DNA from 3 places in the Erwinia sp. AK-PDG3-5 genome. Region 3 is predicted to be linked to each of the others. Evidence: predicted binding sites of a transcription regulator. Region 3 holds the regulator's gene; each other region holds the start of a gene.
What was found. Region 3 encodes PhoB, which activates phosphate uptake and scavenging genes when phosphate is short. Its sites were predicted from a motif close to CTGTCATAAAACTGNCNNAT; they were not measured.
Positions count from the first base shown of each region.

Region 1: a site for PhoB is predicted at 3,131-3,150, ahead of rpoH (RNA polymerase sigma factor RpoH). Genes of this name have one in related genera too.
Region 2: a site for PhoB is predicted at 2,847-2,866, ahead of ugpB (sn-glycerol-3-phosphate ABC transporter substrate-binding protein UgpB). Genes of this name have one in related genera too.

Region 1 is NZ_CM165967.1:355,322-365,140, reverse strand. Features, by position in the region: gene AC1UKS_RS01600 (branched-chain amino acid ABC transporter substrate-binding protein) at 133-1,248, opposite strand; gene panM (aspartate 1-decarboxylase autocleavage activator PanM) at 1,636-2,031, shown strand; gene rpoH (RNA polymerase sigma factor RpoH) at 2,094-2,948, opposite strand; gene ftsX (permease-like cell division protein FtsX) at 3,211-4,203, opposite strand; gene ftsE (cell division ATP-binding protein FtsE) at 4,196-4,861, opposite strand; gene ftsY (signal recognition particle-docking protein FtsY) at 4,867-6,402, opposite strand; gene rsmD (16S rRNA (guanine(966)-N(2))-methyltransferase) at 6,568-7,173, shown strand; gene AC1UKS_RS01565 (DUF1145 family protein) at 7,163-7,432, shown strand; gene AC1UKS_RS01560 (DUF2500 domain-containing protein) at 7,490-7,834, opposite strand; gene AC1UKS_RS01555 (lysoplasmalogenase) at 7,988-8,614, shown strand; gene AC1UKS_RS01550 (zinc/cadmium/mercury/lead-transporting ATPase) at 8,708-9,819, shown strand, end outside.
Region 2 is NZ_CM165967.1:366,150-375,968, forward strand. Features, by position in the region: gene AC1UKS_RS01610 (high-affinity branched-chain amino acid ABC transporter permease LivM) at 1-1,214, shown strand, start outside; gene livG (high-affinity branched-chain amino acid ABC transporter ATP-binding protein LivG) at 1,211-1,978, shown strand; gene livF (high-affinity branched-chain amino acid ABC transporter ATP-binding protein LivF) at 1,980-2,690, shown strand; gene ugpB (sn-glycerol-3-phosphate ABC transporter substrate-binding protein UgpB) at 2,953-4,272, shown strand; gene ugpA (sn-glycerol-3-phosphate ABC transporter permease UgpA) at 4,394-5,281, shown strand; gene ugpE (sn-glycerol-3-phosphate ABC transporter permease UgpE) at 5,278-6,123, shown strand; gene AC1UKS_RS01640 (sn-glycerol-3-phosphate import ATP-binding protein UgpC) at 6,127-7,197, shown strand; gene ugpQ (glycerophosphodiester phosphodiesterase) at 7,197-7,955, shown strand; gene AC1UKS_RS01650 (DUF2756 domain-containing protein) at 8,071-8,364, opposite strand; gene ggt (gamma-glutamyltransferase) at 8,520-9,819, shown strand, end outside.
Region 3 is NZ_CM165967.1:3,621,252-3,631,070, forward strand. Features, by position in the region: gene AC1UKS_RS16865 (cobalamin-independent methionine synthase II family protein) at 151-1,254, opposite strand; gene AC1UKS_RS16870 (PstS family phosphate ABC transporter substrate-binding protein) at 1,430-2,356, opposite strand; gene phoR (phosphate regulon sensor histidine kinase PhoR) at 2,375-3,688, opposite strand; gene phoB (phosphate response regulator transcription factor PhoB) at 3,712-4,401, opposite strand; gene sbcD (exonuclease subunit SbcD) at 4,601-5,824, shown strand; gene AC1UKS_RS16890 (SbcC/MukB-like Walker B domain-containing protein) at 5,821-9,495, shown strand; gene AC1UKS_RS16895 (DUF799 domain-containing protein) at 9,527-9,819, opposite strand, start outside.

The DNA of each region.
Region 1 (9,819 bases), 1.5 Mb from region 3:
ACGGGCGGAGAGAATGGAAAAAAACGCCCGGGAACCCTCACCAGACGTTTACTGTTACCGACGATTTGTTGTCGTCTTCACCGCTGTCAGCCTTCCCCGGACAGCCCCTGCCGCCGGGAAAGTATGGCTGATTTATTTCACTGCGGTAGAAGAACCGTCTGCGTGCCATTTGAAGATGCCGAACTCAAAGCCTTTCAGATCGCCCTTCTCATCCCAGCTCAGGTCGCCCATCACCGTTGGCACCGCTGCGCCTTCCTTCAGATTTTTAGCGATATCGGCTGGCTCAGCACTTTTGCTGCGCTCCATCCCGGTGGTCAGCGCCTGCAGTGCGGCGTAGGTGGTCCAGACGAATGGGCCGGTTGAATCCAGCTTCTTCGCTTTCAGCGCATCAACAATCGGTTTGTTAGCCGGCACCTGGTCGTAACGCTTCGGCAAGGTCACCAGCATGCCTTCAGACGCAGCACCTGCGATGTTAGACAGCGAGGAGTTGCCCACGCCTTCGGGTCCCATAAACTGGGTCTTCAGGCCGGCAGCACGTGCCTGACGCAGCATCTGGCCCATCTCCGGGTAGTAACCGCCAAAGTAGACGAAGTCGACGTTCTCTTTCTTCAGGCGTGCCACCAGCGTGGAGAAATCTTTGTCGCCCGCGGTGATACCTTCAAACATCACCACGTTGCCGCCTGATTTTTTCAAGCTGGCCTGCACGGAACGCGCCAGGCCTTCACCGTACTGCTGCTTGTCATGGATGACCGCGATGCGCTGAGGCTTGATCTCTTTCAGGATATAGGTGGCGGCAGTTGGGCCCTGGTCGGAATCCAGACCGGTGGTGCGCATGATCATCTTGTAACCACGGGTGGTCAGATCGGCATTGGTTGCCGCCGGGGTGATCATCAGCACGCCTTCATCTTCATAGATGTCGGAAGCAGGCTGAGTAGACGACGAGCAGAGGTGGCCAATGACATAACGGATACCGTCATTGATCACTTTGTTGGCAACGGCAACCGCCTGTTTTGGATCGCAGGCATCGTCATATTCCACGCCAACCAGTTTGTCACCGTTTACGCCGCCTTTGGCATTGATGTCGGCAATCGCCTGCTTGGCACCGGTGAACTCCATATCACCATACTGCGCTACCGGGCCGGACATCGCGCCAACAATGGCCACTTTAATGTCCTTCGCCATGGCCGCGTGGCTCATCGCCAGTGCCACACAACCTGCCAGGAACGCGCTACCTTTACTGATTTTCATCCGAACTACCCCATCTGTTGTGATTGCTGTTTTATTGCCGCTGGATCCCAGATAAAACGCTGAAGAAAGAGAGAGTTATCGGAATACGCGGCGATTTTTATAAATAAGGCTTTAATTTTCAGGTTATTAAACAGGAATATTCTGCTGTAAATCAACTGACACATTCAGAAATACCCAGCTCCCGCAGGATAAAACGCTGGTGGCAACGGTGGCTTTTTCAGCAAAATGGCAGTCTTTTATGCTGATTAATAGTTCGGCAATAAGCTTTCACGCTGGGTTAGCGCGCCGAACTAAACAGAATACTCCGTTTTCTCCGGGGAAAAGTTAAGCGCCCTTCTTTGGCTAAATTCGCTACAATATGCCTTTCGTACTCGTTCGGTATTCGTCATGAAACTGACCATCATCAGATTGCAAAATTTCACCGATCAGGACCGCCTGGATCTGGCGAAAATCTGGCCAGAGGCTGACCTTGTTGCGCTTGAAGCGTCGCTGGATGAACATCAGCAGGTTTGGGCCGCCAAATTCAACGACCGCCTGCTGGCGGCAGTCAACGCGTCGATCCTTGGCACGCAGGGCGAGTTGCAGGATTTCAAGGTGCGTGAGGTGACGCGCCGGCGCGGCGTGGGCAGTTACTTACTGAATGATTTGCTGGCGCAGAACCCGGGGATCGTGCAGTGGTGGATTGCGGACCGTCAGGTTGAGGATCGTGAGGTGATGGCCGCGTTTATGCGGCAGGCCGGCTTTATTGCCCAGGTCGGCGGCTGGGGCTTTCTGGCGCAATAACGGGCTGACTGACAAAAACAAAAAGGGCGACCGGAGTCGCCCTTTTTTTGTTACCGCATGGATTACGCTTCGATAGCGACGCGCAGTTTTTTCATCGCGTTCTTTTCCAGCTGACGCACACGCTCTGCTGAAACGCCGTATTGATCGGCGAGTTCCTGCAGCGTGGTTTTGTTGTCATCGTCCAGCCAGCGGGCACGGATGATATTCTGGCTACGCTCATCAAGACCCTGCATCGCATCGCTGAGTTTATCAGCCGCATGGGATTCCCAGTTGTCTTCCTCAATGCCATCGGCAAAGTCAGACGACTTATCCTGCAGGTAGAGCATAGGCGCCATCGAGCGGCCTTCACCTTCATCATCCGGTGTCGGATCGAAGGTCATGTCCTGGGCAGCCATACGCGACTCCATCTCCAGCACGTCTTTGCTGGTGACGCCCAGTTCACGGGCAACCATTTCCACTTCTTCCTGGTTGAACCAGCCTAAACGCTGCTTGGCTTTACGCAGGTTAAAGAACAGCTTGCGCTGTGCTTTAGTGGTGGCGACCTTCACGATACGCCAGTTACGCAGGACGTATTCGTGGATCTCAGCTTTAATCCAGTGCACCGCAAAGGAGACCAGACGCACGCCGACTTCCGGGTTAAAGCGGCGAACCGCTTTCATCAGGCCGATGTTACCTTCCTGAATCAGGTCAGCCTGCGGCAGACCGTAGCCCGAATAGTTACGAGCGACATGAACAACAAAGCGCAGGTGAGACAGGATCAGCGTTTTAGCTGCTTCCAGATCGCCCTGGTAATGCAGCCGTTCAGCCAACGCTTTTTCCTCTTCTGCCGTCAGCATAGGCCAGACATTGGCGGCCCGGATGTAAGAATCCAGGTTGCCTAAAGGAGCAATAGCTAAAGTTTGCATTTCTTTGGTCATTCAAACCCTCTCTGTATTTAACAATAATGCCGCGCAATTCCCTGCACAGTCCACAAGAGTACGTGAACGGCAGCCAGAATTAAAAGCAATCTGTGCTACTTCGACGTCAAAGTTATCCACAAGTTCACTATCGTCGGTGAATAAATTACACACCGTCTGGGCAGGAAGAGTATAGCAGGAGGAAGTGACAAATTGATGACTTCCTCTGAAGCACATTACTCATGCAACAGAGGAAGATTATAACAAAAAACGTGTAAAGGGGTTACTGCGGCGTAAATCGACGTAAATGTTGTACGGTCGCCAGCCAGGCGGCTATCCAGCCAATCATCGCCGACACCAGCAGCAACAGCAGGCTCTCGTCCCACGCCAGTCCGGTCAGGTTGAAGGTGGTGCCAAACACCGCCGCCACCTGTGTCACAACGGACTCCAGACGGAACACCAGCACTTCGGAGAGGATCAGCGACAGCAGCGCACCGGCGAACCCTAACAGCGCACCACCGTAGAGGAACGGACGCAGGATAAAGCCATCCGTTGCACCGATCAGCTTCTGCACATTGATGGTATCGCGCCGGGCAAAGATGCTCAGCCGCACGCTGTTGCCGATCACCAGGAACACCGCCACAATCATCAGCACGCCGATCATCGCCGCCACCTGCCCCACCAGCCCGGTCAGCGCCGCCAGGCGGGCAAACCAACTGTCGTCCATCTTAACTTCATCCACGCCCTGCACTTTCGACACGCGGTCGCGCAGGTTGGTCATGGTGTCGTCATTCTGGAAGTTGAGCTTCGGCGTGATAATTGCCACCGCAGGCAGCGGATTCTGCTCAAGCATATCCATTGCCCCGCCAAAGCCAGACCAGTTACGGAACTCGCCCATCGCTTCTTCGCGCGACAGGTAGTTCACCTTGTCGACGCCATCTTCTTTCTTCAGCTGGCTGACAACACCTTCAGCGGCATCGTCATCCAGCGTTTTGCTGAGATAAACCGTCAGCTGCGGTGCCGGATACCACTGTGCCGCCGCCTGGTTGACGTTTTTCCACACCATATAACAGACGCTTGGCAGAGTCAGGGAGATGGCGATAACCATCACCGTCAGTAACGTCGCCAGCGGCTGACGCCACATATCAGATAAGGTGCCGCGCAGCGCATAACGCCATTGCTCTTGCCAGCCGCCCTTCAGCGCTTTGCTTTTGGAAGGCTGCTTCTGCTTCGCGGCTTTGGGCGCAGGCGCCCGGGAATTGCGTTTATTAACCACCCTGGCCTCCGTGCAAACGTCCCTGATTCAGGCTCATCAGGCGGTAGTTGCGGCGGGCGATCAAGGCCCGGTCGTGGGTTGCCATCAGAACGGTGACGCCAACCCGGTTAAATTCTTCAAACAGACGCAGGATGTCTTCCGACAGCGCATCGTCGAGGTTACCGGTCGGTTCATCGGCCAGCAGCACCGCAGGTTTGTTCACTACCGCACGGGCAATGCCCACCCGCTGCTGCTCACCGCCCGACAGCTGAATCGGATAGCTTTTGGCTTTATCCAGCAGGCCGACTTTATCCAGCGCGGCCGACACGCGGCGGCGAATATCTTCACCGCTGGCACCGGCAATGATCAACGGGATTGCCACGTTGTCATACACAGAACGATCCATCAGCAGATGGTGATCCTGGAAAATCATGCCAATCTGGCGGCGTAAAAACGGCACTTCGCTGCTTTTCAGGCGGCTGATATCGTGGCCGCCAAACCAGATCTGACCGGCACTTGGCCGCTCGATGCCACAAATAAGCTTCAGCAAGGTACTTTTCCCTGCCCCGGAATGTCCGGTCAGAAACGCCATTTCTCCCGGACGCAGATGGAAATCTACCCCCTGAAGCGCTTGCCGACCGCCGAGATAAGCCTTACTGACTTCTTCAAAGCGAATCATCCTAATTAGTCCTCTCGGGCAAAAAGTGCCTCTATAAAATCGTCAGCTTTAAACGCGCGTAAATCTTCAATGCCTTCACCCACGCCGATATAACGGATCGGGATGGAGAACTGATCGGCTACGGAGAAGATCACGCCGCCTTTTGCGGTGCCATCCAGCTTGGTCAGAGTAATCCCGGTCAGTCCCACCGCTTCATGGAACAGCTTAGTCTGGCTGATGGCATTCTGGCCGGTGCTGGCATCGATGGTCAGCATCACTTCGTGCGGCGCCCGATCGTCGAGCTTTTTCATCACGCGGGTGATTTTCTTCAGCTCTTCCATCAGGTGCGATTTGTTCTGCAGGCGACCGGCAGTATCGGCAATCAGCACGTCAACGTTACGCGCCTTAGCGGCCTGAATCGCATCGAAAATCACCGAGGCTGAATCCGACCCGGTCTGCTGGGCGATCACCGGAATATTGTTACGTTGGCCCCACACCTGCAGCTGCTCAACCGCAGCGGCACGGAAGGTATCGCCCGCCGCCAGCATCACAGACTTGCCTTCCGCCTGATACTGACGCGCCAGTTTGCCGATGGTGGTGGTTTTGCCGACGCCATTGACGCCCACCATCAGGATCACAAACGGCGTTTTGCCGGTGACGTCCAGTGGCTCTTCCACTTTAGCCAGGATCTCTGACATTTCCTGCTTCAACAGGCCATAAAGCGCTTCGGCATCACGCAGCTGTTTACGGTTCGCCTGCTGCGTCAGGTTTTTGATAATGCGGCGGGTGGTTTCCACGCCAACGTCGGCAATCAGCAGCTGCTCTTCCAGCTCTTCAAACAGATCGTCATCAATCTTTTTACCGCGGAACAGGCCGATAAAGCCGGAACCCAGGTTCTGGCGGGTTTTCACCAGGCTGCGCTTCAGGCGGGCAAAGAAACCTTCTTTGGTCGGACGCTGCTGCTCGGCCTGCTCTGACTGCTCCACTTTCGCTAACGCGGCGGCGATGGACTCTTCTTCCTCAATCACTTCCGGCTCTGCGTCAGCCGCTAACGCCAGCGCTTCCAGCTCTTCGGGCAGGATCTCATCTTCCGGTGCGATCTCAGCAATCTCTTCTGGCTCTGGCTGAACAACGGCTATCTCTTCCGGCAGAAGTTCTTCTTCCGGCTCAGGCTGAACGACCGCCAGCTGTTCCGGTAAAACCTCTTCTTCCGATTCAGGATGAACACGCACGTCGTCTTCCGGCAAAAACTCTTCCAGCGGCGCGGGCTCAATTACCGCAAGCTCTTCCGGCTGAGGTTTCGCTTCTGGCTGCGGCTCAGCGGCAGGTTCACGGTAAGCTTCCGGGTGCGCGGCCTGATCGTGAGCCACATTTTCAGTGACGTTGACCGTCGCTTCGGCGCGCTGCTCTGCCTCGGTTTTTGCGGGCGTGGCGGCATCCGTTGACGTCTCGTCAGCGGGCTGCTGTTCCTCTAACGTCTCTTTTATCTCTTCCGGCGGCGCCTGCTCTTCACGCCCTAATCCCAGCCAGGAAAAAAAGCCACGTTTTTTATTTTTTGCCATGGTGCAACCACACTCCTCGCGGGGAAAAATCTGTCAGGTCGTTGAAAATTGACTTAATCCCCTAGTCTAACACTTTCCTGCTAACGCAACACAGCACCCTTTTTACGTTTCCTCAGCCCGGTAAGCCCGTTAAACTGTGCAACAAATTATGAAGAGTTCAGCAGCATGAATAAAAAACCCCGCAGCGGCGGCGCCGGACAAATCCGCATTATTGGCGGTCTGTGGCGCGGCAGAAAATTACCGGTGCCGGACAGCGCCGGACTTCGACCGACCACCGATCGCGTCCGCGAAACGTTATTTAACTGGCTGGCGCCCGATATTCAGGGCGCACGTTGCCTGGATTGCTTCGCAGGCAGCGGTGCATTAGGGCTGGAAGCGCTGTCGCGTCACGCCGCATCTGCCACACTGTTAGAGCTGGAGCGCCCGGTTGCGCAGCAGTTAGAAAAGAACCTGACCACTCTCGGCTGTAAAACTGGCCGGGTGATCAACACCAACACCCTGCAATTTCTGGCGCAAAACGGCGAGCCTCACGATCTGGTGTTTATCGATCCGCCGTTCCGTAAGGGACTGCTGGAACAGACCCTCGGCCAGCTGGAAAGCAACGGCTGGCTGGCGGATAACGCGTTGATTTATGTCGAAAGCGAAGTAGAACATGGCCTGCCGCCGGTGCCGGTAAGCTGGCAGCTGCATCGGGAAAAGGTCGCCGGACAGGTAGCGTATCGCCTGTACCACCGCCAGATCGCGAAGAAGGAAGAGAACCATGATGATTAATATTGGCAGGCTGCTGATGGTCTGTGTCTGGGCATTTTTACTGCTTAACCTGGTGCATCCGTTCCCCAAGCCGCTGAAGTATTTTATTGATGTGGCGCTGTTCTTTATGGTGGTGATGCACGGACTGCAGCTGGTGCTGATGCGCGCTACGCAGCCGAAAGATGCCCCAAAGCTCAGCGTCCTGATGCAAACCAAGATTTTCTTTTTTGGTGTGTTTGAGCTGCTGGCCTGGCAGAAGAAATACCTGCCGAAGAAGTAACGCAGTGGTAAAACCAGCCGAAAAAGCGCGGAACTCCATGCTTTTTCGGCAAGCCCACTAATTCGCGCTAAACGAGATAAACCGCGTCCCCTGCACCTTCAGCTGTCCCTTTTCCCCCCGGTCAATCTGCCGGTAATCCTGCTCTTTCAGCACCAGTTTGAAATCCCCGGCACCGTTGAGCGGATGAAACCAGGCTTCATAACGCTTATCCTCAACCGGGATCACTTCACGCTGACGCGAACGGCGGTTCGGCATCGGAACCTCGCGCTTGGCTTTTACCTCGGCGGGAATTGAGCGCACCGGGGAAGCGTCATTGACCGCCACTTCTCTCCGCTGCTTGATAAACTGACGCGTCGCCAGCACGGCGATGATAGCCAGTACGATGAAAAAAATGACCTTCATATTTTTTCTTCTTCCTCCTTATCAGGCAATGCCAATCATTCCCACGGCCAGAAAGGATACAACCAGACGCCTCCCATTGTCACATCAGCAGGCTCTGTCCTAGACTAGATTCAGAATTGTGGAGTTTTGCATCTGAATACAAAGGGACACATTATGATTTGGTCGTTTCTGGCAGTTTTCTTTTCCGGTTGGCTCTACGTTGATGCGTCGTACCGTGGACCTCAATGGCAACGCTGGGTATTTAAGCCCGTCACCTTGCTGCTTCTGCTGGCGTTGGCCTGGCAGGCACCGATCCTCAATACCACCGACTATCTGATCCTGTTTGGCCTGCTGGCCACGCTGATTGGTGATGCACTGACGCTATTACCTAACCGGCGCATGCTGTACGCGATTGGCGCATTTTTCCTTTCGCATCTGCTGTATACCCTGTGCTTCGCCAGCCATATGACGCTGACCTTCTTCTGGCCGATCCCGCTGACGGTACTGGTAATTGGCGCGCTGTTGATCGCCACCATCTGGTCCAGACTGGAAGATCTGCGCTGGCCGATCTGCACCTTTATCGGCATGACCCTGCTGATGGTCTGGCTGACCACCGAGCAGTATTTCTTCCGCCCAACCGATTACAGCTTCACGCTGATGGTAGGGACTTCGCTGCTGCTGCTGGCCAATATCGTCTGGCTTGTCAGCCACTATCGTCGCCGGTTCACCTCTGACCGGGCGATTGTCGCCGCCTGCTACTTTGCCGGTCACTTTATGATCGTGCGTTCGCTGTATCTGTAATCGCCGTAAAAGCCTTGACTCTGGAGTCCACTCCAGAGTGTAAGATGCGTCATCGGCGGGAGCGTTTCCCGCCGTTGCCCATCAGGAGGCGCCATGCATCAGCACTCATCTTCTTGCCCTTGTGGCCAACGCCATGCTCACAGCCAGCAGGGTTGCAGCAGTAAACCTCGCCCAACCATCAAAAAAATCTCGATGATGACCTCAGTCACCGCTGAAACCAGCTGTTGCAGCGAGGCCGGCTGCGGTTCAGGCAGCGATGCCGATGAGGAAAGCGACAGGAGAGGTTCCGCAGAACGTTTCAGCTGGATAATCAGCGGAATGGATTGTCCCAGCTGCGCACGAAAAATTGAAACCGCCGTTAGCAAGCTCAGCGAAGTCGATACGGCTCGCGTGCTGTATGCCACCGAAAAACTGGTCGTGAACGCCGATCGCGACGTCCGCCAGCAGGTTGAAGCGGCGGTGAAGCAAGCCGGTTTCACCCTGCAACGTAGCGATGCCGTCAAAACCGACGCCACCACGCCGGGCTTCTGGCAGGAAAATCGCGCCATTATTCTGCTTGCCGTGATGATGCTGGCCAGTTGGCTGATCGACCTTGTCAGCCCTGCAGCCGGACAGATCGCTTTCACCCTGACCACCCTCGCCGGTGCCTGGCCCATTGCCCGCAGCGCGCTGCGTTTGATCCGCAGCGGCACCCCATTTGCCATTGAAACCCTGATGACCGTCGCGGCCATCGGCGCATTATTTATTGGCGCCACCGCAGAAGCCGCGATGGTGCTGCTGCTGTTCCTGCTGGGTGAACGGCTGGAATCCTTTGCCGCCAGCCGCGCCCGCCGTGGCGTGACCGCCTTAATGGCCCTGAAACCGGAAGAAGCTGTCCGGGTGAGCGGCGAGAAGCGTGAAACGGTTGCCCTCAGTGAACTGCGCCCTGGCGACAGAATTGAAGTGGCCGCCGGCGCGAGATTGCCCGCCGATGCGCGCTTACTCTCGCCGTTTGCCAGCTTTGATGAGAGCGCATTAACCGGCGAATCCGTGCCGGTCGAGCGTCAGCAAGGCGAAGCGGTTGCCGCAGGCTGCCTGAGCGTGGACCGCCAGGTGCTGTTAGAAGTGGTATCCAAACCGGGTGAAAGTGCCATCGACCGCATTCTGCATCTGATTGAAGAAGCCGAATCCAACCGGGCACCGATTGAGCGCTTCCTTGACCGCTT
Region 2 (9,819 bases), 1.5 Mb from region 3:
CCTTCTTTATGGGCATGCGCCTCGACCTCGACGGTACGCATCTGGTGGTGAATAACGCCGGCAGCGTCCGCTGGAACTGGATTGCACTGGGCGCGGCGGTGGTGTTCCTGTTCCAGCTGCTGCGTCCTTTGCTGCAAAAAAGCCTGAAAAAAATCTCCGGCCCGGCGATGGTTCTGCCGGGTATTGACGGCTCCACGCCGAAGCAAAAGCTGGTGCTGCTGGTGATGATCATTGCCGCCGTGGCCTGGCCGTTTATCGTCTCACGCGGCACGGTGGATATCGCCACGCTGACGCTGATCTACGTGATGCTCGGGCTTGGCCTGAACGTGGTGGTCGGCCTTTCCGGTCTGCTGGTGCTGGGCTACGGCGGATTCTATGCCGTTGGCGCCTATACCTTTGCCTTGCTGAATCACTACTACGGTCTGAGCTTTTGGGAGTGCCTGCCGCTGGCCGGTCTGGTGGCGGCGATGTTTGGCCTGCTGCTCGGCTTCCCGGTATTGCGGCTGCGCGGTGACTATCTGGCGATTGTGACGCTCGGCTTCGGCGAAATCGTGCGTATTCTGCTGCTGAACAACACCGAAATTACCGGGGGGCCGAACGGCATCAGCCAAATCCCAAAACCGTCGCTGTTCGGTCTGGAGTTTAACCGCAGCGTGCGCGACGGCGGCTGGGACACCTTCCATAACTTCTTCGGCCTGAAGTACGATCCCAGCGACCGCATTATCTTCCTGTATATGGTGGCGTTGCTGCTGGTGATCATCACGCTGTTTGTGATTAACCGCCTGCTGCGGATGCCGCTGGGACGGGCCTGGGAAGCGCTGCGTGAAGACGAAATTGCCTGCCGCTCGCTGGGTCTGAGTCCAACGCGCATCAAGCTGACCGCCTTCACCATCAGTGCGGCCTTTGCCGGCTTTGCCGGTAGCCTGTTTGCCGCACGCCAGGGCTTTGTCAGCCCGGAATCGTTCACCTTTGCCGAGTCGGCGTTCGTGCTGGCGATTGTGGTACTGGGCGGCATGGGATCGCAGTTTGCGGTGATCCTCGCCGCGGTGCTGCTGGTGGTTTCCCGCGAGCTGATGCGTGATTTGAATGAGTACAGCATGCTGGTGCTCGGCGGTTTGATGGTGCTGATGATGATCTGGCGGCCACAGGGTCTGTTGCCGATGAAGCGTCCGCATCTGAAGTTGAAGACGGTAGAAAAAGGAGAGCAGCGATGACCCAGCCTTTGTTGGCCGTAAAAGGCCTGATGATGCGCTTTGGCGGCCTGCTCGCCGTAAATAACGTTGAGCTGGAGCTGCGCCCGCAGGAGATCGTGTCATTAATCGGCCCGAACGGCGCCGGGAAAACCACCGTCTTTAACTGTCTGACCGGTTTCTACCGGCCGACGGGCGGCAGCATCATGCTGCGCGACAAGGATATTGCGGGCCAGCCTGGGCAAAAAATTGCCCGGATGGGCATTGTCCGTACTTTCCAGCACGTGCGTCTGTTCCGCGAAATGACGGTGATCGAGAACCTGTTGGTGGCGCAGCATCAGCATCTGAAAAGCGGCGTGTTTGCCGGTTTGCTGAAAACGCCGGCCTTCCGTAAAGCCGAAAGCGACGCGCTGGATCGCGCCGCCACCTGGCTGGAGCGTGTAGGCCTGCTGGACATGGCCAACCGTCAGGCGGGCAACCTGGCCTACGGTCAGCAGCGTCGTCTGGAAATCGCCCGTTGTATGGTCACCCGGCCGGAAATCCTGATGCTGGATGAGCCAGCCGCCGGCTTGAACCCGAAAGAAACCCACGAGCTTGATGAGCTGATTGCCGAACTGCGCAACCAGCACAACGTCTCGGTACTGTTAATTGAACATGATATGAAACTGGTGATGGGCATTTCTGACCGCATTTATGTAGTGAATCAGGGCACGCCGCTGGCAAACGGCACGCCGGAACAGATCCGCAACAATCCGGACGTGATCCGCGCCTATCTGGGAGAAGCCTGATATGAATCCGATGCTCTCTCTCGAGAACGTCAGCGCCCATTACGGCAAAATTCAGGCGTTGCATAACGTCAGTCTGCATATCAACCAGGGCGAGATTGTCACCCTGATTGGTGCTAATGGCGCCGGTAAAACCACCCTCCTCGGCACCCTGTGTGGTGAGCCGCGTGCGACGCAGGGAACCATTACTTTTGACGGTAAAGCGATCACTGAATGGCAAACCGCGCGCATCATGCGTGAAGCCATCGCCATTGTGCCGGAAGGGCGACGCGTGTTTTCACGGATGACGGTGGAAGAGAATCTGGCGATGGGCGGCTTTTTCGCCGAGCGTCGGCAGTATCAGACCCGCATCAAGCGCGTATATGAGCTGTTCCCACGCCTGTATGAACGCCGCGTTCAGCGTGCCGGTACCATGTCCGGCGGTGAGCAACAGATGCTGGCGATTGGCCGGGCGTTGATGAGTCAGCCGCGCCTGCTGCTGCTGGATGAGCCCTCGTTAGGCCTGGCGCCGATCATCATCCAGCAGATTTTCGACACCATCGAGCAGCTGCGTCAGGAAGGGATGACCATCTTCCTGGTGGAGCAGAACGCTAACCAGGCGCTGAAGCTGGCCGATCGCGGTTATGTGTTGGAAAATGGCCATGTGGTGCTTGAGGATACCGGCGACGCCTTGCTGGCGAATGAAGCGGTGCGCAGCGCCTATCTCGGCGGCTAATTTGTTGTAAACCCGGCGGTTGCAAGGCCGCCAGGCCCACAGCCAGTTGGCGAAGCCGTGGTGACAGGGCGGGATTTTTCCCGCCCTTTTTTGTGCCCGTCACCGCAAAACTGGCGGTAATTCAATCGCCTCGTGCGTCACCTGCCTGTCACCTTTCCGTCATAAACCCGTTATCTTTCCGTCATTTTCCCGTGTCATGTTACTTCCCGAACAATAAGAATGCGCGATATCGCGCGATTGACTCCGGGCACAGGATACCGATATGACATCGTTCTCATTTCGTAAAACCGCACTTTGCATGGTACTGGGACTGACCTTCAGCGGTCACGCACTGGCTGCCACCGAGATCCCTTTCTGGCACTCGATGGAAGGCGAACTGGGTGTGGAAGTAAATTCTCTGGCACAACGCTTTAATGAATCTCACCCAGATTACAAAATCGTGCCGACCTACAAAGGCAACTACGAACAGAGCCTGGCGGCCGGGATTGCCGCCGTGCGTTCAGGTAAAGCGCCGGCTATTTTGCAGGTTTACGAAGTGGGTACCGCCACCATGATGGCGTCCAAAGCGATCGTGCCGGTCTACGATGTGTTCAAAAACGCCGGCGTGGCCTTCGATGAGAAGCAGTTCGTGCCGACCGTGGCGGGCTACTACAGCGACGCCAGCGGCCACCTGATTTCTCAGCCGTTTAACAGCTCGACGCCGGTGCTGTATTACAACAAAGACGCCTTCAAAAAAGCCGGTCTGAACCCGGATCAGCCGCCGAAAACCTGGCAGGATTTGGAAAAAGACGCTGCTGCACTGCGTAAAGCGGGCATGACCTGTGGCTACGCCAGTGGCTGGCAGGGATGGATCCAGATTGAGAACTTCAGCTCCTGGCATGCGCTGCCGGTCGCCACCAAAAACAACGGTTTTGACGGCACCGATACCGTGCTGGAATTCAACAAGCCGACGCAGGTTCGTCATATCCAGATGCTGGAAGACATGAACAAGAAGGGCGATTTCACCTACTTTGGCCGTAAAGATGAATCCACCGCCAAGTTCTACAACGGCGATTGTGGCATCACCACCGCGTCTTCCGGCTCGCTGGCGGATATCCGTCATTACGCCAAATTTAACTACGGCGTCGGCATGATGCCGTACGATGCCACCGTCCCTGACGCCCCGCAGAACGCCATCATCGGCGGCGCGAGCCTGTGGGTGATGAAAGGCAAAGACGCCAGCACCTACAAAGGCGTGGCCGAGTTTATGGCCTTCCTGGCACAGCCGGATATTGCGGCTGAATGGCACCAGAAAACCGGCTACCTGCCGATCACCACCGCTGCCTATGAGCTGACCCGCAAACAAGGGTTCTACGATAAAAACCCTGGCGCGGACATCGCCACCCGTCAGATGCTGAACAAGCCACCGTTAGCGTTCACCAAAGGGATGCGTCTGGGCAACATGCCGCAGATCCGTACCGTGGTTGACGAAGAGCTGGAAGGCGTCTGGACCGGTAAGAAAACGCCGCAGGCGGCACTGGATAACGCGGTGACCCGTGGCAATCTGCTGCTGCGTCGCTTTGAGCAGACGGCTAAGCAGTAACGCTTCGCCCACAGGGGCCGCATTCAGTCCAATTCCTGGCTGGATGCGGCCCTGAACCCGTTTTCAGGGCCGCGTCGAGGGTAGTGAACGCGGCCCCTTACTCCTCATATTGGACGACGCTATGTCTTCTTCCCGTCCCGTGTTTCGCTCGCGCTGCCTGCCCTATTTACTGGTGCTGCCTCAGCTGCTGATCACCGTAATCTTCTTCCTCTGGCCCGCCGGTGAAGCCCTGTGGTATTCGGTGCAAAGCGTCGATCCGTTCGGCCTTTCCAGCACCTTTGTCGGCATGGAAAACTTCAAACGGCTGATCGGCGACGAGTATTACCTCGACTCTTTTCTGACCACGCTGATTTTCAGCGGGCTGGTGACGGTCATCGGGCTGGTGGTCTCGCTGTTTTTTGCCGCGCTGGTCGACCATGTCCTGCGCCTGAAGCGCTTCTACCAGACGCTGTTTTTACTGCCTTACGCCGTGGCGCCCGCCGTCGCCGCAGTGTTGTGGATGTTCCTGTTCAGTCCGGGTCTGGGGCTGATTACCCATTTCCTGCGTTATCTCGGCTATGACTGGAACCATGCGCAAAATAGCGGCCAGGCAATGTTCCTGGTAGTGCTGGCCTCGATCTGGCAGCAGATGAGCTACAACTTCCTGTTCTTCTTTGCCGCGCTGCAATCCATTCCAAAATCGCTGACGGAAGCCGCCGCCATTGATGGCGCGGGTCCGGTCCGGCGCTTTTTCCAATTGTCTTTGCCGCTGATCACCCCCGTCGGCTTCTTTTTAGTGGTGGTGAATGTGGTGTATGCCTTCTTCGACACCTTCCCGGTGATTGACGCCGCCACCGGTGGTGGCCCGGTGCAGTCAACGACCACGCTGATTTATAAAATTTACCGCGAAGGTTTTGCCGGACTCGACCTCTCTTCCTCTTCCGCCCAGTCGGTGGTGCTGATGGTGCTGGTGATTATTCTGACGGTGATTCAGTTCCGCTACGTCGAGAAAAGGGTGCGCTACCAATGATTGAGAACCGACCAGGGCTGACGATGTTCAGCCATATCATGTTGGGACTGGGGATCCTCACCGTGCTGTTCCCGCTGTATGTGGCCTTTGTTGCCGCCACCCTGAGCAACAGCGAAGTGTTCCAGGTGCCGATGACGCTGATCCCCGGCCGCCATTTGCTGGATAACATTGCCAACATCTGGCAGCACGGCGTGGCGCAGAACAGCGCGCCCTTTGGCGTGATGCTGATGAACAGCGCGATCATGGCGCTGAGCATTACGCTGGGGAAAATCACCGTGTCGATCCTCTCCGCCTTTGCGCTGGTGTGGTTCCGCTTCCCGCTGCGCGGACTGTTCTTCTGGATGATTTTTATCACCCTGATGCTGCCGGTTGAGGTGAGGATCTTCCCGACCGTTGAGGTCATTTCCAACCTGAATATGCTCGACAGCTACAGCGGGCTGACGCTGCCGTTGATGGCTTCCGCCACCGCCACCTTCCTGTTCCGCCAGTTCTTTATGACCCTGCCGGACGAGTTGATAGAAGCAGCGCGGATTGATGGTGCCAGCCCGATGCGCTTCTTCTGGGACATCGTGCTGCCGCTGTCAAAAACCAACCTGGCGGCGCTGTTTGTGATCACCTTTATCTACGGCTGGAACCAGTATATGTGGCCGCTGCTGATCATCAGCGAAGCGGACCTTGGCACCGCCGTCGCCGGTATCCGCAGCATGATTGGCAACGGTGACGGCTCGACCCAATGGAATCTGGTGATGACCGCCATGCTACTGACCATGGTGCCGCCGATTGTGATTGTTTTAGTGATGCAGCGCGCCTTTGTTCGCGGGCTGGTTGAGAGCGAGAAATAAGTTATGGCAGGCGTAAAACTTCAGGCTGTTACCAAATCCTATGACGGCAAAAATCAGATCATTCAGCCGCTCGACGTGGAGATCCGCGACGGTGAATTTATGGTGATGGTGGGCCCCTCCGGCTGCGGAAAATCCACGCTTCTGCGCATGGTCGCCGGGCTGGAAGAGGTCACCAGCGGCGATATCTATATCGACACCCAGCGCGTCACCGATCTTGAACCGAAAGATCGGGGCATTGCCATGGTGTTCCAGAACTACGCGCTCTATCCGCATATGAGCGTTGAGCAGAACATGGCGTATGGCCTGAAGATTCGCGGCATGGGCAAAGAGCATGTGCGGCAGAAGGTGCTGGAAGCCGCCAAAAGCCTGGAGCTGGAAGCCTTGCTGCATCGCCGCCCGCGTGAGCTCTCTGGCGGCCAGCGGCAGCGCGTGGCGATGGGCAGAGCGATTGTGCGCGAGCCCGCCGTATTCCTGTTCGATGAACCCTTATCCAACCTCGATGCCCGTCTGCGCGTGCAGATGCGCCTTGAGCTGCAGCTGCTGCACCGCCGCCTGAACACCACCAGCTTGTATGTTACCCACGATCAGGTGGAAGCGATGACGCTGGCGCAGCGGGTGATGGTGATGAACAAAGGGGTGCTGGAGCAGTTGGGTACGCCGGTGGAGGTATATGAACGTCCGGCGACGCGCTTTGTCGCCAGCTTTATTGGCGCGCCGTCGATGAACCTGATGGATGGCCAGCTAAATGATGATGGCAGCCGGCTGAGGTTGTCCGATCGCTTTACGATCCCGTTGCCGCAAGCGAAAGCGCGTTGGGCGGGCCGTCCGTTGACGCTGGGTATTCGCCCGGAGCATATTACGCTCGCGTCGCCGCAGGACGGCTTGCCGCTGGTGGTGGAAACGCTGGAAATGCTGGGCGCGGATAATCTTGCGCACGGCAAGTGGGGCGGGCAGTCGCTGGTGGTACGCCTGCCGCATATCGAGCGTCCGGCGATTGGCAGCACATTGTGGCTGCATCTGCCGACAGACTCGCTACACTTCTTTGAACCCTCTACTGGACAACGGCTCGAATGATGAACAAAGCCTGGCCTTACCCACCGATTGTGGCCCATCGCGGCGGCGGTAAACTCGCCCCGGAAAACACCCTCGCCGGCATTGATGTTGGCGCGAAACTCGGCCACAAGATGATCGAATTTGACGTGAAGCTGTCGCAGGATGGCGAGATCTTTCTGCTGCACGACGACACGCTGGACAGGACCAGCAATGGCTGGGGCATTGCCGGGCAGCTTCCCTGGGAAAAGCTGGTGCAGCTGGATGTCGGCGGCTGGTACGGCAAGGATTTCGCCGATCAGCGCCTGCCGTTGCTGTCGCAGGTGGCGAAGCGCTGTGCTGAGCACCAGATGATGGCCAATATCGAAATCAAACCCACCACCGGTCTGGAAGCCGAAACCGGACGGGTGGTGGCGCTGGCCGCGCGGGATCTGTGGCATATGCAGCCCGCAGCACCGCTGCTCTCGTCGTTTTCATCTGTCGCCCTTGCCGCAGCGAAAGAGGCGGCACCGGAGCTGCCACGGGGTTTGCTGCTGCATGAATGGCACGATAACTGGCGGGAAATGACCGATGCGCTGGAGTGCGTGTCGATTCACTTCAATCACAAGGTGTTGAACGAGAAGCGCGTGGCTGAGCTGAAAAAATCCGGCTTACGTATTCTGGTGTACACGGTGAACGATGCCGACAGGGCTGCACAGTTGCTGAAGTGGGGTGTCGATGCGATCTGTACCGATGCCATCGACACCCTTGACCCCGACTTTGCCTCTCAACTGCATCGCTAAGGCGGCAACCGCGTGAGCTGAATAGATGAACCCCGACCACTGACTGATGTCAGCGCCCGGGGTTTTCAGTACTTGCCGCCTTATTTTCGCGCCAGTACGGCAGGTAAGGTGGAGATTAATTGTTGTTTTGTTGCACCGGCGGCAGGGTATTGGTACCCGGCTGTGACTGGATCACGCGCTGGGAAGCACTGTTCCGCTGCTCCTGAACTTTCCGCTGTGTGTCCTGGCTTTGACGTTGCTGATCCTGCTGCAACTTCAGTTTCTGCTGGGACTGTTGCGTCTGCATCTGGCTCTGCATCCGTTGAGTGCTGGGATTATAGCCCGGCTGGTTTGGCTGATTGTTGTTCAACATGTTGGCCATGCCGCTCAACGGTGCCAGTGCGGCAACAAAAATAACTAACCATTTCATAAACTGCCTCCGTGTTAGATTACTCAAGTGTATGCCAGGGCCACCAATCTGCCTCCAGGAGTCAACTGAATTTCAGTCCCGCCTCGCCTTTTCTCTTATTTCGTACACACTTATCAGCAGTAAACAAACGTAAATAAGACTAACAAGAGGTGAAGATGACAGGACAGGGTAAGTTAACGCGGCTTGCGGGACCGCTAATGATCGGGCTGTTACTGTGGCAGGGTGCCAGTGCTGCACCCACCGCACCGGCAGTTTCTTACGGGGTGGATGCGGATACCTTCCATCCGGTGAAAGAGCAACATGGGATGGTGTCGTCAGTGGATGCGACAGCAACTCAGGTTGGCGTGGATATCCTTAAGCAGGGTGGCAACGCGGTGGATGCGGCGATTGCCGTCGGTTATGCGCTGGCGGTGACCCATCCGCAGGCCGGCAACCTCGGCGGCGGCGGCTTTATGATGCTGCGCACCGCCTCAGGCCGCACCACCGCTATCGACTTCCGCGAAATGGCCCCGACCCGCGCCAGTCGCGATATGTTCCTTGACGCGCAGGGCAATGCCGACAGCAAAAAATCCCTCACCTCTCACCTGGCGTCCGGCGTACCTGGCACGGTAGCGGGCTTTGCGCTGGCGAATAAAGAGTACGGCACTATGCCGCTCAGCCGTCTAATCCAGCCGGCGATCAAACTGGCCAGCAAAGGCATCGTGGTCAATCAGGCGCTGGCTGACGATCTGAAGGTCTATGGCAAAGAAGTGCTGATTAACCATCCCAACAGCAAAGCGATTTTCTACAAGGCGGATGGTCAGCCTTATGCCCGCGGCGAGACGCTGGTGCAGCGTAATCTGGCCCACAGCCTGACGCTGATTGCCAGCCAGGGACCGGATGCCTTCTACAAAGGCGCTATCGCCACGCAGATTGACGAGGAAATGGCGGCGCACGGCGGCTTAATCAGCAAAGTGGACCTGGCGAAATACCAGGCGATTGAGCGTAAGCCGATCAGCGGCACCTATCGCGGCTATGAAGTCTTCTCGATGCCACCGCCATCTTCCGGCGGGATCCATATCGTGCAGATCCTGAATATCCTGGAAAACTTCGATCTGGCGAAAATGGGCTTCGGCAGCGCCGATGCCATGCAGGTGATGGCGGAGGCGGAAAAATATGCCTATGCCGACCGCTCGGAATACCTTGGCGATCCGGACTTTGTGAAGGTGCCGTGGCAGGCGCTGACCAGCAAAGCCTATGCGAAATCGCTGGCGCAGCAGATTGATGTGAATAAGGCGCGGCCGTCTTCGGAGATCAAACCGGGCAAGCTGGCACCGTATGAAAGTAACCAGACCACGCATTTCTCGGTGGTGGATAAGCAGGGCAATGCGGTGGCGGTGACCTACACGCTGAACACCTATTTTGGCAGCGGTATCGTGGCGGGTAACAGCGGTATCCTGATGAACAATGAAATGG
Region 3 (9,819 bases):
CCAGCCAGTGGTTCGCTTCAGGTTATCGGCTGGATGCCTTACATGATTTGTATTTTATTTGTGCAACGTGGGGTTAATTTCTGCATGGAATGGGCTGATGATGCACAAAAGGCGCGGAATTCCGCGCCTTTTACACACGTTGATGCAGGGTTACCAGACGTCTTTGGCGATATCGACCACCAGACGCAGCTTCGCCCACTGCTGCTCTTCAGTCAGGCTGTTGCCCTCTTCGGTGGAGGCAAAGCCACACTGCGGGCTCAGGCAGATTTGATCGAGGCTGACAAACTGCGCCGCTTCGGCAATCCGCGCTTTCACCGTTTGCGGATTTTCCAGCTCACCGTCTTTAGTGGTGATCAGGCCCAACACCACCTGCTGCTGGCCGGGTTTGATAAAGCGCAGAGGCTCGAAGCCGCCGGAACGCTCGTTATCATACTCCAGGAAGAAGGCATCAATATTCACGGTGCCGAACAGAGTTTCTGCCACCGGCTCATAGCCGCCTTCGGAGATCCAGGTGGAACGGAAGTTGCCGCGACAGACATGCAGACCAATGGTCAGATCGTCCGGCTTGCCTTCGATCGCTTTATTCAGCACCTGTGCATAGATGCGCGCCAGCTGTTCTGGATCGTCGCCGCGCTCGCGGATCTGGCTTTTCTGATCTTCGGAACAGAGGTAAGCCCAGACGGTGTCGTCGAGCTGTAAGTAACGGCAGCCGGCCGCATAAAATGCGCTAATCGCGTCACGGTACACGGTGGCCAGATCGTCGAAGTAGTCGTTAAGATCCGGGTAAACGTTGGCGTCGATCGCCTTACGTCCACCGCGGAAGTGCATCACGCTTGGGCTCGGAATGGTCATTTTCGCCACCGCATCGCCGCTGATGCTTTTCAGGTAGCGGAAGTCTTCCAGCATAGGGTGGTTGCCGAAGGCGATCTTGTCGGTGACACGGATACCGTGCGCTTTAGTCTGCACGCCGTTGAACTGGATGCCCTGCTCAGACTCATAGCGCTCTACGCCTTCCAGGCCATCGAAGAAGTCAAAGTGCCACCACGCGCGGCGGAATTCGCCGTCGGTGACCACTTTCAGTCCACAGGCGCGCTGATGAGTGACCACATCGCGAATGGCTTCATCTTCAATACGACGCAGGGCAACGGCATCAATCTCACCCTTCTGGAACTGCTCGCGCGCCTGTTTGATGGCGGCGGGACGAAGGAAGCTGCCTACCACTTCGGCACGATACTGAGCTGAATCTCTTTGCATGTTGTGTCACTCCTGACCTGCGCACACGCGCATAATTTACCGTTGAAATTATCACGAATCGTTATTCTTAGACTTCTGGATGTCTACATGTCCAGACGTAAGAGTGTCACGAGAGTAAAGCAGGCGCAAACGAGGAAAATTCATCAGACATGAAAAAAATTCATCTTGGCCGGTATTAACGGTCTTCAATCAGCGCACGCGCCTGCCTGACCTGCTCTGGCGATAGCGGCAGATATCCCGCTTGGGTGACCAGCGCCTGGCCGTCAGCGGATAACACGTGATGAAGAAACGCGGCGGTAAGCGGTTCCAGCGGCTTGCCGGGCGGTTTATTGACGTACAGGTACAGCTTGCGGGCGTAAGGATAACGCCCGCTGCGAATATTGGCCGCATCCGGTGCCACCCAGTCCCGGCCATCGCGGGACACCGGTAATGTCTTCACGCCGCTAAGATGAATGCCCATGCTGGCATAGCCAATGGCATTCAGCGTGCCCGCCACGGCCTGCACCACCGCCGCAGAGCCGGGATATTCCCCGACATCGTTGCGGAAATCGCCATTACATAACGCCTGCTGCTTGAAAAAGCCCCAGGTGCCGGAAGCGGAATTGCGGCCAAAGCGCTGCAAAGGACGGGATACCCAGCCCGGTTGAGTTAACTGCACATCGCCCCAGCGATGCACCGCGGAGAGCGCGCCACAGCGGCGGGTAACGGAAAAAATCGCATCAAGCTGCTGCGTATTCAGTCCCTTGATCGGGTTGTCCTGATTGACCACCACCACCAGCGCATCCATCGCCACCGGCACGGCCAGCGGTGGATAGCCATAGCGGTCCTCGAACAGCTGGCGCTCAACCGCCTGCATCGGGCGACTCATTGCGCCAATCTGCGCCGCGCCGGCCGCCAGCGAGGTGGGTGCGGTAGAGGAACCGGCGGCCTGCACCTGCACATTCACGCCCGGAAACTGCCGGTTGAAGCTCTCGCCCCACAGCGTCATTAAGCTGCCGAGAGTATCCGAGCCAACGCTGGTCAGGTTACCGGCCAGCATCCCCTCTTGTGCCTGGGTGGTCAGGCTGAAACAGGCCAGCAGCATCAGAAACAGCTTTTTCATCACAGGGTTCCGCTACGATCATCGAACCGCATTCTGTGCCAACTCGCTGCTGACAATCAACCTTGGTGGTAAGGAGAAGCTGAAACAGGTCTCTTTGCCGGGCTGGCTGGTAATATCCAGCCGGGTGTTGTGGTGGCTGAGCGCATGCTTGACGATCGCCAGGCCAAGTCCGCTGCCGCCGGTTTGCCGCGAGCGGGCCTTATCGACGCGGTAAAAGCGCTCGGTCAGTCGGGGAATATGCTCCTGCGCAATGCCCGGACCGTTATCCTTCACCTTGAATTGCGCGCCCTGTGGGGTTCTCAGCCAGCTGATATCAATGCGCGTGCCGGCCGGGGTGTGGTTAATCGAGTTGTACACCAGGTTTGAGATGGCGCTGCGCAGCTGTTCATCATTGCCATACACCCGCAAATCCGCGTCCATATTGAAGTGAATCTCGTGCCGGCCCTGGCTCAGGGTTTCCGCTTCACGCTGCAGCAGACGCAGCATCATCGGCACGTCGACCTTTTCCTGCAGATCCAGCGCCGGTGCGGCTTCAATGCGCGACAGGGTCAGCAACTGTTTCACCAGTCCGTCCATGCGGCGGGTCTGCTCCTGCATGGTGTGCAGGGCCTTGTCACGCAGCGGGCCTTCCATCACCGAATCGTTCATCATCTCCAGATAGCCCTGCAGCACCGTTAACGGCGTACGTAGCTCATGGCTGACGTTAGCAAAGAAGTTGCGGCGGGCACCCTCAAGCTGATGCATCTGCGTCACATCGCGGGCCACCAGCAGCCATTGCCCTTCCGAGTAAGGCATTACGCGGAATTCCAGCTGACGATTGCTGTTCAGCACCAGCGTTAACGGTCGGGTAAAATCGCGCTGCCGCACATAGCGCGTAAACTCGGGATAGCGCAGCAGGTTAAGGATGTTCTGACCATTGTCTTCCGGCCAGCGCAGTCCCAGCATCTGTTGCGCCAGGCCGTTACACCAGAAAATGGTGCCCTCTTCGGTGGTCAATACCACCGCATCAGGTAAGGATTCGGCGCCACTGCGAAAGCGTTTGATAAGATGGCCCAGCTCACGCCGACGCCGACGATTTCTCGCCTGCATCTGGTAAAGGCCATAAAAGAGAGGTTCCCAGCTGCCACGCCCCGCCGGTGGCGTCATGCTGCGGTCAATCCACAGCCAGTGGGATAAACGAAGTAAATTAGCGAAATGCCAGCCCAAAACGGCTAACACCGATACCAGTAGCAGCCAGGGCAGGTAGCCCACCAGCAGCCCCAAAATCAGGGCCGGAAGGCAGGCGAGCACCACTTCCAGCAACAATCTCTTCCAGGAGAGGCGTTCCAACACGGTGAAGACTCCAGTGCGAACGATCAGTAACGTGCAGAGAAACGGTAACCTGTTCCGCGAACCGTCTGCACCATGCGATCGTGCCCGGTCAGTTCCAGCGCTTTACGCAAGCGGCGAATATGAACGTCAACGGTACGATCTTCGACGTACACGTTAGTGCCCCAGACGTGATTAAGCAACTGCTCACGGCTGTAAACCCGCTCAGGATGGGTCATAAAGAAATGCAGCAGCTTGTATTCCGTCGGCCCCATTTCCAGCGGCTGGGTGTCTGACATCACGCGATGTGACGAAGGATCCAGGCTCAGTCCCTGCATCTCAATCACTTCTTCCACCGCCATTGGCGAGATCCTGCGCATCACCGCTTTAATCCGCGCCACCAACTCTTTCGGCGAAAACGGCTTGGTAATATAGTCGTCAGCCCCGACTTCCAGACCGCGAACGCGATCTTCTTCTTCACCGCGCGCCGTCAGCATCATCACCGGAATGTCGCGGGTCATCGCTTCACGCTTCAAATGCTTGATAAACTGAATGCCTGATCCACCAGGCAGCATCCAGTCCAACAGGATCAAATCAGGCCAGGGTTCGATAAGCAAATTAACCGCACTGTCATAATCTTCCGCTTCTATCGGTTGATAGTCATTTTGCTCCAGCACGAAACACAACATCTCACGGATTGGGGCTTCATCTTCGACTACCAGAATACGCTTAGCCATTATTGCTCCTGCTACTGTGACGGAATGTCACTGGATTTGCGGCGTCATTATGCGTCAGTTTTATGACAGTTTTATGAAAAAAGCACGGCCCGGACCGCCGTTTTATAACACTTTTGTGAAGGTTCCAGTCATTCAGACTGGGGTTTTACGCGTTGCTGTTTATAATCGTCGACTCTGCCTTGCGCCTCAAAGGGAACTCATGCGAATAATCCACACGTCAGACTGGCATCTGGGCCAATTTTTTTACACCAAAAGCCGCGCCCCGGAACATCAGGCTTTTACAGACTGGCTGCTGGCTCAGGCGGTGGAACATCAGGTGGATGCCATTATCATCGCGGGGGATATCTTCGACACCGGTTCACCGCCCAGCTATGCGCGTGAGCTGTATAACCGTTTCGTGGTCAACCTCCAGAAAACCGGCTGTCAGCTGGTGGTGCTGGGTGGCAATCATGATTCCGTCGCCACGCTGAACGAATCGCGTGAGCTGCTGGCCTGCCTCAATACCCGGGTGATCGCCGCGGCCAGTGATGATATCGCCCAGCAGGTGGTGATCCTGAATAAGCGCAACGGCGAACCTGGCGCGGTCCTGTGCGCCATCCCCTTCCTTCGCCCGCGTGATATTACCGTCAGCCAGGCCGGTCAGTCTGGCCATGAGAAGCAGCAGACTCTGCTGGACGCCATCACCCAGCATTACGATCGCTGCTGGCAGGCGGCGCAGGCCGAGCGGCAAAGGCTGGATTTACCGTTGCCGATTATTGCTACCGGCCATCTGACCACCGTCGGCGTGACCAAAAGTGATGCGGTACGCGATATCTATATCGGCACGCTGGATGCTTTTCCGGCCCAGGCATTTCCCCCGGCGGATTACATCGCGCTCGGTCATATCCACCGCGCGCAGCGCATCGCCAACACGGAGCATATTCGCTACAGCGGCTCCCCTATTCCGCTCAGTTTTGACGAGTTGGGCAAAGACAAAAGCGTGTTTCTGGTCGACTTTGCCGACGGCAAGCTGAGCCAGGTTGAAACGCTCTCCGTCCCGCTGTTTCAGCCGATGCAGATGATCAAAGGCTCACTGGAAGAGATTGAGCAGCAGCTGGCCGCGATTGCGCCGCGTGAAGATGGCAAGCCGGTGTGGCTGGATATCGAGATTTCCACCCAGGCGTGGCTGAACGATCTTCAGCGGCGTATTCAGGAACTGACGCAGGCGTTGCCGGTTGAGGTGGTGCTGTTGCGCCGCAGCCGCGAGCAGCGGGAACAGGTTATCGACCGGCAAAACAACGAAACCCTCAGCGAACTCAGCGCGCAGGAGGTGTTTAGCCGCCGTCTGGCGCTGGAAGAAAATGAACAGCCTGAACGGCTGGCGCGGGCGACGGAGCTGTTCACCCTGACGCTGGCAGAAATTGATGATGAGGTGCAACCGTGAAAATCCTGACGCTACGGTTCAAAAACCTCAACTCGCTGAAAGGCGAATGGAAGATTGATTTTACCGCCGAGCCCTTTGCCAGCAACGGTTTGTTTGCCATCACCGGCCCGACCGGCGCGGGAAAAACCACCCTGCTGGATGCCATCTGCCTGGCGCTGTACCACGAAACGTCGCGGCTGGGGAAACTCTCGCAGACGCAGAACGATTTGATGACCCGCGACACCTCAGAATGTCTGGCCGAGGTTGAATTTGAAGTGAAAGGCGTGGCCTGGCGGGCATTCTGGAGCCAGAACCGCGCACGCGGCGCGGTGGATGGGAATTTGCAGGCCCCGCGCGTCGAGCTGGCCCGCTGTGATGACAACAAAATCGTCGCCGATAAGGTGAAAGACAAGCTGGATATGCTGACGGCGCTGACCGGGCTGGATTTCGAGCGCTTCACCAAATCGATGATGCTGTCGCAAGGGCAGTTTGCCGCCTTTCTGAATGCCGATGCCAACAGCCGGGCGGAGCTGCTGGAAGAGCTGACCGGCACCGAAATCTACGGTCGCCTGTCCGCCAACGTCTTTGAACGGCATAAAAACGCCAAAGTGGCGCTGGATACGCTGCGCGCGCAGGCCAGCGGCATGGCGCTGCTCGACGAAGAGCAACTGCAGCTGCTAACAACCCAGTTAGAGCAGCTGGTGAAGGATGAGCAGGCGCTCACTTCGCAACATCAGCAGCACAGCCTTTTATGGCAATGGCAGCAGCAATATCACGCGGCCTTGCAGGCGCTAAAAGCGGCCGAAGACGATCATCAGCAGGCCGAAAGCGCCTGGCAACAGGACAGCAGCGAACTGGCCCGTCTGGTTCAGGCCGAACCGGCAGAAAAACTGCGCCCGCTCTGGCAACAACGCGAACAGTATCAGCAGGATGCACATCAGCTCAGCGTCCAGCTGCTTAGCCTGTCCCAGCAAAAAGATCTGGCTCAGCAGCAGCTGATCGGCTTAACCCGGCAGCTGAAAGCGGCCGATGAGGCACGCCAACAGCATGAAGCGCATCGCCAGCAGCAGGAAACGGTGATTACCGACAGAGTGCTGCCGCTGGATAACCGCATCGCCACGCTGAACCAGCAAAACCAGCTGCTCGAAAAAGAGGTCAGTGAGTACCAACAATCTCTTAATCGTCGGCAGGACGCCCTGCAACAGAACCAGAAATCCCAGGCTGAGAAGCAGCTTCTGCAGCAGCAAACCCGCCAGTGGCAGCAGGCGCATCCACACTTTTCCGGCTGGGGTGCCTCCCTTCCCCTGTGGCGCGTGCGCTTTGAGCAGCAGCATCAGAGCGAACTGGCGCTGACTGCACTACAGGCACGTAGTGCGCAACAGGCCGCTCAGGTGGTTCAGCAGGAACAGCATTACACCGCACTCGATCGGCAGATACAGCCTCAGCAACAGCAGCTGGAACAGGCTAAAACCCGCTGTGATGAAGCTGAAAAATTGCATCACCAGCGTCAGCTGCAGCATCCGGAAGATCGGCTGCAGGCCTCGCTGGCCCAGCTCAGCCAGCAACGTCCACTCCGACAAACCCTGGCGCTCCTCATCCCGCAGTGGCAGCAGTTGCAAACCCGCATGCAGCGACAGCAAACCAGCCAGTCAGAAGGTCAAAAACAGCTGAAGCTGACCGAACAGCAACTCGAGGTGCTGCGCGCGAACTGGAAAGAGAAGCATCAGCACTGGCAGGATCTGGAGAAGCGCTGCGAGCTTGAGAGGCGCATTGCCGGGCTGGAGCAGCAGCGGGCCTTACTGGAAGCCGGTCAGCCTTGTCCGCTGTGTGGCTCGTGCGAGCATCCTGCGATTGCCGACTATCAGGCCCTTGAGCCGTCAGAAAATCAGCAGCGGCTGGTCAAACTGAAAGCCGAGGTCGATAGCCTGAAAGATCAGGGCACGGCGACGCGTGAACAGTTGAAAAACCTGCAGCAGCAGGCGGAGAAAGAGCAGCAGTTGCGGGAAGAGAACGAGCATGAAGCCGCACAGTTACAAAGCCAGTGGCAGACCGCAGTCAATGGCCTGGCGTTAACCCTGACGCTGGCAGACCGGGAAGAAACGCAGCAATGGCTGGCCGATCAGGACCAGTCAGAAGCTGAGGGTCAGGCTAACTTACTCAGCCTGCAGAAAAGCGCGCGTGAACTGCAACAGCAGAAGGATGCGCTGAACCAGCAGCAGAATGAGCTGGCAGCTTTGCAGCAGCAGCAACAGCTGGCAGGTCAGCAACTGCTTACTACCCGACAGGCACTGAGCGAGCTGGAGCAGCAGCATAAACAGCAGCAGGCCGCCGTGCAGCAGCAGCGCGACGACCTGCAGGCCTCGCTGGCCAAATCTGCGCTGACGCCACCCGAGCCGGGCAGCCATGAAAGCTGGCTGGCCAGCAGACAAGATGAGTGGCAGCAGTGGCTGAAAGCGGAGCAGGCGCTAACTGACCTGTTGCCACAGCTGACGACCCTTGCCACTCAGCAGCAGGCATTGAGCGATGAGATCGGCCGCGAAAAATCGCGCCTTGCGGAAATGGCACTGCGCCTTAACGCCGAAGCTGAATCGCTGAGCGAATTGAGAGCCCAACGCCTCAAGCTGTTTGGCGAGCAGGCGACTTCAGCGGTGCAACAGCAGCTGCGTCTGGATTCTCAGCGCCATGCGGAAAGCAGCCAGGCCTGCCTGCAACAGTGGCAGACTCAGCAGAACCAGTTAAATACACTGACCGGACAGCATAACTCACTATCTGAGCAGTCGGTTGCGCTGGCACGACGGCTTGAAGATGCTCAGCAATCACTGAATACCGCGCTGGCCGACAGTCATTTCAGTGATGAAGCGGCCTTCACTGCGGCATTGCTGGATGAAGAGCAGACCTTGAAACTGCGTGCGTTGCAAAAGCAGCACGACCAGCGTCGCCAGCAAACCAGCGTATTGCTGCAACAGGCGCAAAAAAACCGGGATCGTCATCTTGAGCAGAAACCCGCCGAACTCACGGAGCAAACTGAGGCGTTAAGTGAAGCGGTCGGCCGGCTGGCTAATCAGCTGAAAGAGAATAATCGTCAGCAAGGGGAAACCCGACAGCAGTTAACCAGCGATGCCGCACGTCGCCAGCAGCAGCAATCGTTACTGGAACAAATCAGGCAGAACGAACAGGAAGTGGAAGACTGGGGCTATCTCAACCAGCTGATCGGTTCCCGCGAAGGGGATAAATTCCGTAAGTTCGCCCAGGGACTGACCCTTGACCACCTGGTGTGGCTGGCGAACAACCAGCTGAACCGGCTGCACGGACGCTATCTTTTGCAGCGTAAATCAAAAGAGGCGCTGGAGTTGCAGGTGGTGGATACCTGGCAGGCAGATTCGCTGCGCGATACCCGCACCCTGTCCGGTGGCGAAAGTTTCCTCGTCAGCCTTGCGCTGGCATTGGCGCTGTCGGACCTGGTCAGCCATAAAACCCGCATTGAATCGCTGTTCCTCGACGAAGGCTTTGGCACGCTGGATGCGGAAACGCTGGACAGTGCGCTGGACGCGCTGGATGCCCTGAATGCCAGTGGCAAAACGATTGGCGTGATCAGCCACGTGGAAGCGATGAAAGAGCGCATCCCGGTGCAGATCAAGGTCAGAAAAGTCAACGGATTGGGTTACAGCAAGCTGGAAACGCCTTCGGCGTAAAGCGGGCGCCTGGAGGGCGCCCGTTCATGACTTACAGGGTCGGCGATTTCGCGCGCGGCCCTTTTAAAATGCCGCCATTGTCATTAGCGCTGAGCAAACGGGCACTGGTGACAGAGGCCACGGTATGCGCCTCATCGCTGACGTTGTTGACGATCTGCTTCACCGCCGCCGCAACCAGCATCCCCACCAGTCCCTGGTTATTGTTGTTTTCGTTGTTCGCCGCGGTGGCCAACCCACTCCAGATCTGCGTGCCGGTGCGCAAATCCACCAGTTTTGCAGTGGCCGTCACCTGGGTCACGCTGTCTACCACAATGTACCTGGTGC